DNA from 3 places in the Streptomyces luteoverticillatus genome. Region 1 is predicted to be linked to each of the others. Evidence: predicted binding sites of a transcription regulator. Region 1 holds the regulator's gene; each other region holds the start of a gene.

The links. The regulator HrcA, encoded in region 1, represses chaperone genes, less so after heat shock. The targets are predictions, from matches to a motif close to TTNGCACTCNGNNNNNCNGAGTGCNAA.
Region 2: the regulator HrcA is predicted to act here: its motif matches at 2,036-2,062, upstream of groES (co-chaperone GroES).
Region 3: the regulator HrcA is predicted to act here: its motif matches at 2,184-2,210, upstream of groL (chaperonin GroEL).

Annotation. Positions count from the first base shown of each region.
Region 1 is NZ_CP034587.1:2,364,502-2,368,805, forward strand. Features, by position in the region: gene EKH77_RS10155 (nitronate monooxygenase) at 1-10, opposite strand, end outside; gene dnaJ (molecular chaperone DnaJ) at 179-1,318, opposite strand; gene hrcA (heat-inducible transcriptional repressor HrcA) at 1,319-2,335, opposite strand; gene EKH77_RS10170 (MBL fold metallo-hydrolase) at 2,566-3,309, shown strand; gene EKH77_RS10175 (DUF3097 domain-containing protein) at 3,343-4,170, shown strand.
Region 2 is NZ_CP034587.1:3,137,770-3,142,073, forward strand. Features, by position in the region: gene groL (chaperonin GroEL) at 1-1,458, opposite strand, end outside; gene groES (co-chaperone GroES) at 1,578-1,886, opposite strand; gene EKH77_RS13555 (polysaccharide deacetylase family protein) at 2,139-3,008, opposite strand; gene EKH77_RS13560 (class I SAM-dependent methyltransferase) at 3,105-4,304, shown strand, end outside.
Region 3 is NZ_CP034587.1:4,232,954-4,237,257, forward strand. Features, by position in the region: gene thrC (threonine synthase) at 1-939, shown strand, start outside; gene EKH77_RS18805 (MoaD/ThiS family protein) at 1,046-1,321, shown strand; gene EKH77_RS18810 (cold-shock protein) at 1,793-1,996, shown strand; gene groL (chaperonin GroEL) at 2,337-3,959, shown strand; gene EKH77_RS18820 (DNA repair helicase XPB) at 4,153-4,304, shown strand, end outside.

The DNA of each region.
Region 1 (4,304 bases):
ACGGGGCCATGAGCACATCGTGTCACAAGTGGGGTAACCGGGGGCTGTGCCCCCGATTACCCCGTGACCATCGGGCCTAACGGCCGTTGAACGCGCCCTTCAGTCGCGAGAACAGACCCTGCTGTCCCGGCTTGCTGTGCTTGCCCGGGGGGCGACCCCCGGACCCCCAGCCAGGCGCCTACCGCCCGTTGAACGCGTCCTTCAGCCGCGAGAACAGACCCTGCTGCCCCGGCTTGAACTCGCCCGTCGGGCGCTCCTCGTTGCGCATCTTGGCGAGCTGGCGCAGCAGTTCCTCCTGCTGCGGGTCCAGCTTGGTCGGCGTGGTCACCTCGACGTGGACGACGAGGTCACCGCGGCCGCCGCCGCGCAGGTGGGTGACGCCCCGCTGGTGGAGCGGGATCGACTGGCCGGACTGGGTGCCCGGGCGGATGTCGATCTCCTCGACGCCGTCCAGGGTCTCCAGCGGCACCTTCGTGCCGAGCGCCGCCGCCGTCATCGGGATGGTGACCGTGCAGTGGAGGTCGTCACCGCGACGCTGGAACATCGGGTGCGGCTTCTCGTGGATCTCCACGTAGAGGTCGCCGGCGGGGCCGCCGCCGGGGCCGACCTCGCCCTCGCCCGCGAGCTGGATCCGGGTGCCGTTGTCGACACCGGCGGGGATCTTCACCGTCAGGTTCCGCCGGGACCGGACGCGGCCGTCGCCGGCGCACTCCGGGCACGGGGTCGGCACGACCGTGCCGAAGCCCTGGCACTGGGGGCAGGGGCGGGACGTCATGACCTGGCCCAGGAAGGACCGGGTGACCTGGGAGACCTCGCCGCGGCCGCGGCACATGTCACAGGTCTGCGCGGACGTGCCCGGGGCCGCGCCCTCGCCGCTGCACGTGGTGCAGACGACGGCGGTGTCGACCTGGATGTCCTTGGTGGTGCCGAAGGCCGCCTCGCTCAGGGTGACCTCGAGACGGATCATGGCGTCCTGGCCGCGGCGCGTCCGCGAGCGCGGACCGCGCTGCGAGGCCTGGCCGAAGAAGGCGTCCATGATGTCGGAGAAGTTGCCGAAGCCCGCGCCGCCGAAGCCGCCACCGGCACCCGCGCCGCCCGAGGAGGACAGCGGGTCGCCGCCGAGGTCGTAGACCTGCTTCTTCTGCGGGTCGGAGAGCACCTCGTAAGCGGCGTTGATCTCCTTGAACCGCTCCTGGGTCTTCGGGTCCGGATTGACGTCCGGGTGGAGCTCTCGCGCGAGACGGCGGAAGGCCTTCTTGATCTCGTCCGCGGAGGCGTCGCGGCGGACGCCCAGGATCGCGTAGTAATCCGTGGCCACTTACGACTCCGCCAGGATCTGTCCGACGTAACGTGCCACTGCGCGTACCGCTCCCATCGTTCCGGGGTAGTCCATGCGGGTCGGTCCGACCACGCCGAGTTTGGCGACGGCCTCGCCGCCCGAACCGTAGCCGACGGCGACGACGGATGTGGAGTTCAGCCCCTCATGGGCGTTCTCGTGACCGATGCGCACGGTCATCTCCGAGTCCTTGGCCTCGCCGAGCAGCTTGAGCAGCACGACCTGCTCCTCCAGCGCCTCCAGCACGGGCCGGATCACCAGCGGGAAGTCATGACCGAAACGAGTGAGATTGGCGGTGCCGCCGATCATCAGCCGCTCCTCGGTCTCCTCGACCAGCGTTTCCAGCAGGACCGAGAGGACTGTGGAAACGGTTCCGCGATCATCCTTCTCGAACGACTCGGGGAGGTCCTGCACCAGCTGCGGCACGTCCGAGAACCGGCGGCCCACGACGCGGCTGTTCAGCCGCGCGCGCAGATCCGCCAGCGCGTTCTCACCGACCGGCGCCGGGCAGTCGACCATGCGCTGCTCGACCCGCCCGGTGTCGGTGATCAGGACGAGCATCACCCGGGCCGGGGCCAGGGACAACAGCTCCACATGACGCACCGTCGAACGGGTCAGCGAGGGGTACTGCACCACCGCGACCTGACGCGTCAGCTGCGCCAGCAGCCGGACGGTCCGGGCCACCACGTCGTCCAGGTCGACGGCGCCGTCCAGGAAGTTGTGGATGGCGCGCCGCTCCGGCGTCGACAGGGGCTTGACGCCCGCGAGCCTGTCGACGAAGAGGCGGTAGCCCTTGTCGGTCGGAATGCGGCCGGCGCTGGTGTGAGGCTGGGCGATATAGCCCTCCTCCTCCAGCGCGGCCATGTCGTTGCGCACGGTGGCCGGGGAGACCCCCAGCCGGTGCCGCTCGGTGAGCGCCTTGGAGCCGACGGGCTCCTCGGTGCCGACGTAGTCCTGGACGATCGCGCGCAACACCTCGAGCCTGCGTTCGCTCAGCATCTCGCGCGCACCTCCAGTCCAGTGGTCCAGCCGTCGTACGACCGTACGGTTCTACGGTTTCTTACCGGGTCTCACAGGGTCTTCACCCCTGGCACTCAATGGTCACGAGTGCCAGATCCCTCCAGCCAGTGTACGGCCGGGCCCCACGGCCAGGGCAAGGGCCGTCCTCGCCGCGAGCCAGCGGCCGCCCGCAGCAGGCAACCGTACCGCTCTGCCGCTAGCGTCGCGGTATGCAGACGCGAGGGGATGCCGGCACCGCGCACGCCGGTGGGGAGCACTGGGAACGGCTCGCGCCCGGAGTCGTACGCCGCAGGTTGCCGGGCTGGGACGCGACCGTCGGGGCGATCGCGGGGGCGGACGGCGTGCTCGTCGTCGACACGGGCTCGTCACTCCACGAAGGGGTGGAGATCCGCCGCGAGGTGCAGGAGCTCTTCGGGCTCCCCGTGACGCACATCGCACTCACCCACCCCCACTTCGACCACGTCCTGGGCACGGCCGCGTTCTCCGGCGTCCAGGTGTACGCGGCGGTGGGCACCGAGGAGCTGCTGGCGCGGGAGCGGGAGGAGCTGCGGCACGACGCGGTCCGGCACGGCATGGACCCCGACACCGCCGCCGAGGCCGTGGACCTCCTCGTCCTCCCCCACCACCCGGTGTCCGGGGAGCTCACCGTCGACCTGGGCGGCGGGCGGCGGGTGCTGCTCGCCAACATCGGCCCCGGGCACACGGCGCACGACCTGGCCGCGCTGGTCGCGGGGGAACGCGAGGTCGTCTTCTGCGGCGACGTCGTCGAGGAGTCCGGCGAGCCGCAGGCGGGCCCGGACGCCCTCCCCCACGCCTGGCCGGCGGCCCTGGACCGGCTGCTGTCCCTCGGCGGGGACGACGCGCTGTACGTGCCGGGGCACGGCGCGGTCGTGGACGCGGCGTTCGTACGGGCGCAGCGCGACGCGCTGGCGGGGCGCTTCGGCGTGTCGTGACGGTGGTGTGGATCTTGAACCACAATGGCCCGCATGTGGAGCAAGCGGTACAGCCCTGATCTCACTCCTCCGTGGAAGCGGTCCGCTCCCGTCCCCGAGATCCCGGCGGAGCCGGATCTCGTGGTCGAGGAGGTCACGACCGGTTTCTGCGGGGCGGTGATCCGCTGCGAGAAGACGGCCCAGGGGCCGACGGTGACGCTGGAGGACCGCTTCGGCAAGTGCCGGGTGTTCCCCATGGAGCCGCGCGGGTTCCTGCTGGACGGCCGGGTCGTCACCCTCGTCCGCCCGGCCCCCGCTCCCCCGGCGGCCCCCGCCCGCACCGCCTCCGGCTCCCTCGCCGTCCCCGGCGCCCGCGCCCGCGTCGCCCGCGCGGGCCGCATCTACGTCGAGGGCCGCCACGACGCGGAGCTCGTGGAACGGGTGTGGGGTGACGACCTGCGCGTCGAGGGCGTCGTCGTCGAATACCTCGAGGGCGTCGACGACCTCCCGTCGATCGTCCGCTCCTTCGGCCCGGGGCCCGACGCGCGCCTGGGCGTCCTGGTCGACCACCTCGTCCCGGGCTCGAAGGAGTCACGGATCGCGGCGGAGGTGACGGCGGAGTCCCCGCACGTGCTGGTCGTGGGTCACCCGTACGTGGACGTCTGGGAGGCCGTGAAGCCGGCGTCGGTGGGGATCCCGGGGTGGCCGACGGTGCCGCGGGGGATGGACTGGAAGACGGGGGTGTGCCGGGGGCTGGGGTGGCCGGAGAACACGGGTGCGGCGTGGCAGCGGATCCTGTCCGGCGTGCGGAGCTATAAGGACCTGGAGCCGGCGCTCCTCGGCCGGGTCGAGGAGCTGATCGACTTCGTGACTGTCCCCTGACCCGCCCCTTCCCGAAACCGGGGCTCCGCCCCGGACCCCGGTCCTCAAACGCCGGACGGGCTGAAATCAGCCCGTCCGGCGTTTGAGGACAAGCGGGGGTTCTAGGGGGCGGCAGCCTCCTAGGAAACGGTGAA
Region 2 (4,304 bases), 770 kb from region 1:
GCCGTACTCGCCGGTCGCGGCGTTGAAGCCCTGGCCCGCCTCGAGCTCGGCCACCTTGGAGGTGATGACGTAGCCCTCGAGGCCGGCGTTCTCGGCGATCCAGCGCAGCGGCTCGACGGCGGCGCGGCGGACGACGGCGACACCGGTGGCCTCGTCGCCCTCCTTGCCCAGGTTGCCCTCGAGGATCTTGACGGCGTGGACCAGCGCGGAGCCACCACCGGAGACGATGCCCTCCTCGACCGCGGCGCGGGTCGCGGAGATGGCGTCCTCCAGACGGTGCTTGCGCTCCTTGAGCTCGACCTCGGTGGCCGCGCCCACGCGGATGACGCAGACGCCACCGGCGAGCTTGGCGAGGCGCTCCTGGAGCTTCTCGCGGTCCCAGTCCGAGTCGGTGGTCTCGATCTCGGCCTTGATCTGGGCGACGCGGCCCTGGACGTCCTCGCTGTTGCCGCCGCCGTCGACGATCGTGGTGTCGTCCTTGGTGACGGTCACGCGGCGGGCGGTGCCCAGCACGTCCAGGCCGACCTGGTCGAGCTTGAGGCCGACCTCCTCGGCGATGACCGTGCCACCGGTGAGGGTGGCCATGTCGCCCAGCATCGCCTTGCGGCGGTCGCCGAAGCCCGGGGCCTTGACGGCCACGGCGTTGAAGGTGCCACGGATCTTGTTCACGACCAGGGTCGACAGGGCCTCGCCCTCGACGTCCTCGGCGATGATCAGCAGCGGCTTGGAGCCACCGGCCTGGATGATCTTCTCCAGCAGCGGGAGGAGGTCCTGGATGGCGGAGATCTTGCCCTGGTGGATCAGGATGTACGGGTCGTCGAGGACGGCCTCCATACGCTCCTGGTCGGTCACCATGTACGGCGAGAGGTAACCCTTGTCGAAGGCCATGCCCTCGGTGAAGTCCAGCTCCAGACCGAAGGTGTTGGACTCCTCGACGGTGATGACACCGTCCTTGCCGACCTTGTCCATGGCCTCGGCGATCAGCTCGCCGACCTGCTTGTCCTGCGCGGACAGCGCGGCGACGGCGGCGATGTCGGCCTTGTCCTCGATCGGACGGGCGGTGGCCAGAAGCTCCTCGGAGACGGCCTTGACGGCGGCGTCGATGCCCTTCTTCAGGGAGGCCGGGGAGGCGCCGGCGGCGACGTTGCGCAGACCCTCGCGGACCAGCGCCTGGGCCAGCACGGTGGCGGTGGTGGTGCCGTCACCCGCGATGTCGTTGGTCTTGGTCGCCACCTCCTTGACGAGCTGGGCGCCCAGGTTCTCGTACGCGTCGTCGAGCTCGACCTCGCGGGCGATGGTGACACCGTCGTTGGTGATGGTGGGGGCGCCGAACTTCTTGTCGATGACGACGTTGCGGCCCTTGGGGCCGATCGTCACCTTCACGGTGTCGGCGAGCTTGTTGACGCCGCGCTCAAGGGCGCGACGGGCGTCCTCGTCGAACTTCAGGGTCTTGGCCATGGGGTACGTATCCTTCGCCGGGTCTCAAAACGAACCGCGCCCCCGGCGCCCGGCTGTGCAGGCACGGGAACCAGGGGCACTGTTCACAAGCTTCGAAGGCTCACAGAGCCTCGGGTGAACTACTTCTCGATGATCGCGAGAACGTCGCGAGCCGAGAGGACGAGGTACTCGTCACCGTTGTACTTCACCTCGGTGCCGCCGTACTTGCTGTAGAGCACGACGTCACCGACCTTGACGTCGAGCGGCAGGCGCTCGCCGTTCTCGAAGCGGCCCGGGCCCACGGCCAGGACAGCGCCCTCCTGGGGCTTCTCCTTGGCGGTGTCCGGAATGACCAGGCCGGAGGCCGTGGTCTGCTCGGCGTCGAGCGGCTGGACCACGATGCGGTCCTCAAGCGGCTTGATGGCAACCTTGGAGCTGGCGGTCGTCACGATCCGACCTCCCCCTTCGGAGATCTCACGGGGTTAACTGTCTGAGGTGGCGACCAGGAGTCCCGTCGTCGCGGGTGCCGGAACGTGCCCGTCGCTACGTTTGGCACTCACCGGTGGAGAGTGCCAACGGAGCCGAGACTATGACGCGGTTAGCACTCGGTCAAGCGGAGTGCCAATTCGGCGTGCGGCGAGCTTTGATCTACCCCGTGGGCGGAGCCGTACTCCTGCGGGACGCGGCCCGGCTCCCGCGCACTACAGATAGTCCTCCAGACGGGCCACCGTGAAGCCCTGCGCCTGAATGCTGCGCAGCATGTTGGTGACCATCCGGGTCATCGTGGTGCCCTTGAGCTCCTGGGGCCCGCGGAAGTGGGCCAGGACGATGTCGCCGGGCCGGAGCCCGTTTCCCTCCGCGTAGCGCATGTCGTTGATCTGCATCGTCGCCTCCCACAGCACGACCGCGCGCACCCCGCAGCCGGCCGCGGCGGTGAGCGTGGCGTCGTTGTAGTTGCCGTAGGGCGGGCGGAAGAGGGCCGGGCGGCTGCCGAACCGCTTCTGAAGGGAGTCCTGCTGCCCGCAGATCTCGCGCTTCTGCGCCTCGGCGGAGAGGGTGCGCAGGTTGGGGTGGGAGAGGGTGTGGTTGTCGATGCCGTTGCCGAGGGCGCGGAGCTTGTCGAAGTAGCCGTAGCCGGCGCCCGCGCGGGCGATGTCGTCCGTCAGGAACATCGTGAACGGCACCTTGAGGTCCGCCGCCATCCTCAGGAACTCCGGGTCCTTCTCGGCCCCGTCGTCGAAGGTCACGAAGACGACCTTGTCCTGCGTGGGAATGCGCCGGATGATCTGCGGCTTCTCGCCTGCCCTGAACCCGTCGGTGAGCTTCTTCGCGGGCGGGGCCGGGGGCGCGGCCAGCGGCTTGTCCAGGCCCCAGCGGCGGTACGCACCGGGGTCGGCCGGTGAGGCGGTGGCGGGCGCGGTGGGCGTCCCGGCCGCCTTGTGCGGCTTCCCCGGGCCGCCGGAGGAGGAGCCGGAGCATCCGGCCAGAGCACCGGTCAGGACGCCGGTCAGCAGCAGCGCGGCGGAGGCGAGGGCGGCGGCGCGTATTCGGCCGGAAACAGACGGGCTCACAGGGCTCACACACCCGATTCTTGTTCATCCGTTCGAAGACCGCACGGGCCCCCTCACCCTCCTCCGGCTCACCGCCCTACGAGGAGTGGCGCGAGAATGAGACACGTGCCCGCACCGAACGCCCCCGCCACCGACGCCTTCGTCGCCCTCCTCACCGACGAGGGCCGCGCCCTCCTCGACGAGCTGCGCGACCACGACCCCGCCCAGGAGCTCGCCACGGCGACCCGGCTGCGCCGCGACCACCCCGCCGACCTGGTGTCGGCGGCACTGGGACAGGCCCGGCTGCGGCAGCGCGCGGTCGCCAAGTTCGGCGCCGAGGACGCGTACCGCATGTTCTTCACCCCGAACGGCGTCGAGCAGGCCACCCGGGCCGGTGTCGCCGCCTACCGGGCCCGGCGCTTCGCCGCCCTCGGCGTGCGCCGGCTGGCCGATCTGTGCTGTGGCATCGGCGGCGACGCGATCGCGCTGGCACGCGCCGGCATCGAGGTGCTGGCCGTCGACCGCGACCCCCTGACCTGCGAGGTCGTCCGCGCGAACGCGGCCGCCCTGGGCCTGGCCGAGCTGATCGAGGTGCGCTGCGCGGATGTCACCGAGGTCGACACCTCGTCGTACGACGCCGTGTTCGTGGACCCGGCGCGGCGCGGCGGCCGGGGCCGGATCTTCGACCCGGAGGCTTACTCGCCCCCGCTGTCCTGGGCGGTCGAGGCGGCCCGCAAGGCCCCGCACGCCGCGCTGAAGATCGCTCCCGGGGTGCCGCACGAGGCGATCCCCGAGGACGCGGAGGCCGAGTGGATCTCGGACGGCGGTGACGTGAAGGAGGCCGTGCTGTGGTTCGGCACGGACCCCGGCACGCACCGGGCGACCCTGCTGCCGGGCGGCGCGTCCCTGGTGGGGCGCGGTCTGCCGGACCCGGCCGTGCGGCCCGTGGGCCGCTACCTCTACGAACCGGACGGCGCGGTCATCCGCGCCCACCTGGTGGCGGAGGCCGCGACGGAGCTGGGCGACGGCGGGCTGATCGACGAGACGATCGCGTATGTGACGAGCGACGAGCTGCGGGCTTCCGCCTACGCGGCGGCGTACGAGATCACGGACGTGCTGCCGTTCAACCTGAAGAAGCTCAAGGCGATCGTCCGGGAGCGCGGGATCGGGGTCGCCGTCATCAAGAAGCGGGGCTCGGCGGTGGAGCCGGAGGAACTCCGCAAGAAGCTCAAGCTCGCGGGTGCGAACTCGTGCGTGATCGTGCTGACGCGTGTGGCGGGCGCGCCGGCCATGCTGCTGGGGCAGCCGGCCCGGGCG
Region 3 (4,304 bases), 1.9 Mb from region 1:
GACGACTCCGGAAACCCCACGCACTCCTTCAAGGACCGCGTCGTCGCCATCGCCGTCGAGGCGGCGCGCGCCTTCGGCTTCACCACCCTCTCGTGCTCCTCGACGGGGAACCTTGCCGGAGCGGTGGGCGCCGCGGCGGCGCGCGCGGGCCTTCGGTCCTGTGTCTTCATCCCGCACGACCTGGAGGCCGGCAAAGTTGTGATGGCCGCTGTCTACGGCGGCGAGCTGGTGGGGATCGAGGGGACGTACGACGACGTCAACCGCTTCTGCAGTGAGCTCATCGGCGACCCGCTGGGCGAGGGCTGGGGCTTCGTCAACGTCAATCTGCGGCCCTACTACGGGGAGGGCTCCAAGACCCTCGCGTACGAGATCTGCGAGCAGCTGGGCTGGCGGCTGCCGGACCAGATCGTGGTGCCGGTCGCCTCGGGCTCGCAGCTGACGAAGATCGACAAGGGGCTGAAGGAGCTCGTCGCGCTGGGGCTGGTCGAGGACCGCCCGTACCGGATCTTCGGCGCGCAGGCCGAGGGGTGCGCGCCGGTCTCGCGCGCCTTCAAGGACGGGCACGAGGTGGTGCGGCCGGTGAAGCCGGACACCATCGCGAAGTCCCTGGCCATCGGCAACCCGGCCGACGGGCCGTACGTGCTCGACATCGCCCGGCGCACGAGCGGGGCCGTGGAGGACGTGGACGACGAGCGGATCGTCGAGGCGATCCGGCTGCTGGCCCGGACGGAGGGGATCTTCGCGGAGACGGCGGGCGGGGTGACGGTCGGGGTCACCCGGAAGCTCCTGGAGGACGGGCGGCTGGACCCGTCCCTGACCACCGTCGTGCTCAACACGGGCGACGGGCTCAAGACGCTGGACGCGGTGGCGGCGGGGCCGACCGCGACGATTCCGCCTTCGCTGAGCGCGTTCCGGACGGCGGGGCTCGCGGGCCTTTGAGCCGGGGCCTCACTGGCCTTTAGGCCCCTCACGGGCCTTTAAGCGAGGCCATTGCCGAGCGGGCCCATTGCCCGGCCGTTTACTACCTCAAACCAAAGGTGATCCCATGAGCGTCAGCGTCCGCATTCCCACCATCCTTCGCACCTACACCTCCGGTAAGGCAGAAGTTTCCGCCGAGGGAGCCACTCTCGGTGAAGTCATCGCCTCCCTGGAGAAGAACCACCCCGGAATCGCCGCCCGTGTTCTCGACGAGGGCGGAAAGCTGCGCCGTTTCGTGAATGTGTACGTCAATGACGACGACGTACGGTTCGAGGGCGGACTGGAAGCAGCCACTCCGGATGGCGCCGGGGTGTCGATCATTCCGGCGGTCGCCGGCGGCTGACCGGGGAGGCCCCGAAGCCCTTCCTGGGCAGGCCTCCCGGGGCCGGACCCTTGGCCCGACCCTTCCGAAGCGTTCCTGCGGAATTCACCGGAATCACCCCGCCCGTAAAACGGACGGGGTGATTCCGTCTGTTGAACCGCGATACAGTTGGGGCGTTCCCCCTCCGGTGTCACTGCCGAACGCATATGAGAACCCGTCAAGTTGTGCCCACGACATGTGCACGAATTGCCGGGTTGGTTGCGTTATGCCCGGTCCGACTTGCCCGAGAAGCTGGCGAAATAGGTAGTAATAACCGATCGGCCGCGCCCGGAATTCTCGTCCGACTGACCTGTTGCAGACGGCATCCGTGCAGATACATTCAGCGGCGGTCGACGCGTTCCGGCGCACACCCCCATCCTGTCTGGGGGTGAGGTCTGACCCGGGTCCGCGAGGTGCGGTCCTGTGCAAGGGCCAGTAATAGGGGAGTTAGGCATGGCTCAGGGCACCGTCAAGTGGTTCAACGCGGAGAAGGGGTACGGCTTCATCGCGGTCGACGGTGGTGCGGATGTTTTCGTCCACTACAGCGCGATCCAGATGGACGGCTACCGCACCCTCGAGGAGGGGCAGCGGGTCGAGTTCGAAATCTCGCAGGGCCAGAAGGGGCCGCAGGCGGACATGGTCAAGGTGACCGCCTGACCGGCGCGCATCGACCACCGGCTCACTCAGCTCGCCGAGGGGCCCGCGTCTCCACGACGCGGGCCCCTCGCGCGTCCGCGTCAGGTCCGGGTCGCCTCCGGGCACGTCCAGGTGTGGGGTCATCCGGCACGGGGCAGGTTGGTGTGAGGCGCTTGCACTCGCAGGGGTCGAGTGCTAATCATTGGGCTTAGCACTCTCCGAGTGAGAGTGACAGATTTGGACCGTCGGTGAGGTCGGCGAGCCAAGCGGGGCAAGGAACCGCGAGGCACGCAGGCCGTCCGTCGCGGGCACCAGCGCGGTCCGGAGCAGTCTCCACCCCGTCCTGGGAGGACCACTTCACATGGCCAAGATCATCGCGTTCGACGAGGAGGCACGGCGCGGTCTCGAGCGCGGGATGAACCAGCTCGCCGACGCCGTCAAGGTCACCCTCGGCCCCAAGGGCCGGAACGTCGTCCTCGAGAAGAAGTGGGGCGCCCCCACGATCACCAACGATGGTGTGTCCATCGCCAAGGAGATCGAGCTCGAGGACCCGTACGAGAAGATCGGCGCCGAGCTGGTCAAGGAGGTCGCGAAGAAGACGGACGACGTCGCCGGTGACGGCACGACGACCGCGACCGTCCTCGCCCAGGCGCTCGTCCGCGAGGGCCTGCGCAACGTGGCCGCCGGTGCCAACCCGATGGCCCTGAAGCGCGGTATCGAGAAGGCCGTCGAGGCCGTCTCCGCCGCCCTGCTCGAGCAGGCCAAGGACGTGGAGACCAAGGAGCAGATCGCCTCCACCGCCTCCATCTCCGCCGCCGACACCCAGATCGGCGAGCTCATCGCCGAGGCCATGGACAAGGTCGGCAAGGAAGGCGTCATCACCGTCGAGGAGTCCCAGACCTTCGGTCTGGAGCTGGAGCTCACCGAGGGTATGCGCTTCGACAAGGGCTACATCTCGGCGTACTTCGCCACCGACATGGAGCGTATGGAGGCCTCGCTCGAGGACCCGTACATCCTGATCGTCAACTCGAAGATCAGCTCGGTCAAGGACCTGCTGCCGCTCCTCGAGAAGGTCATGCAGTCCGGCAAGCCGCTGCTGATCATCGCCGAGGACGTCGAGGGCGAGGCCCTGTCGACCCTGGTCGTCAACAAGATCCGCGGCACCTTCAAGTCCGTCGCCGTCAAGGCCCCGGGCTTCGGCGACCGCCGCAAGGCCATGCTGGGCGACATCGCCATCCTCACCGGTGGCACGGTCATCTCCGAGGAGGTCGGCCTCAAGCTGGAGAACGCCGGTCTCGACCTGCTCGGCCGCGCCCGCAAGGTCGTCATCACCAAGGACGAGACGACCATCGTCGACGGTGCCGGTGACAGCGAGCAGGTCCAGGGCCGCGTCAACCAGATCCGCGCCGAGATCGAGAACAGCGACTCGGACTACGACCGCGAGAAGCTCCAGGAGCGCCTGGCGAAGCTGGCCGGCGGCGTGGCCGTCATCAAGGCCGGTGCCGCCACCGAGGTGGAGCTCAAGGAGCGCAAGCACCGCATCGAGGACGCCGTCCGCAACGCCAAGGCCGCCGTCGAGGAGGGCATCGTCGCCGGTGGTGGCGTGGCCCTGCTCCAGGCTTCCTCGGTCTTCGAGAAGCTCGAGCTCGAGGGCGACGAGGCCACCGGTGCCGCCGCTGTGAAGCTGGCCCTGGAGGCCCCGCTGAAGCAGATCTCCGTGAACGCCGGCCTCGAGGGCGGCGTCATCGTGGAGAAGGTGCGCAACCTGACCCCGGGCCACGGCCTCAACGCCGCCACGGGCGAGTACGTCGACATGATCGCCGAGGGCATCATCGACCCGGCGAAGGTCACCCGCTCCGCCCTGCAGAACGCCGCGTCCATCGCCGCGCTGTTCCTGACCACCGAGGCCGTCATCGCCGACAAGCCGGAGAAGGCCGCCGCGGCCGCTCCGGGCGGCATGCCGGGCGGTGACATGGACTTCTGATCGACCTGACAGGTTGATCGACCGTCCTGCGGTCCACCGGGGCGGCACCCTCACGGGGGTGCCGCCCCGGTGGCGTTTCCGGGGCCCGGGCCCGGGGCCTTTTCGGGCGGCCCCACCCGTCGGCGGTGAATAAGGGACACTGGAAGCTTGTCCCGCACCACGGGCGGGACCGAGGAGAGCGGAAGGCCGAGGCGTGAGCGGACCCCTGATCGTCCAGAGCGACAAGACCCTGCTGCTGGAGGTGGACCACGAGCGTGCCGACGAGTGCCGGCGTGCCATCGCCGCCTTCGCGGAGCTGGAGCGCGCGCCCGAGCACATCCACACCTACCGGGTGACCCCGCTGGG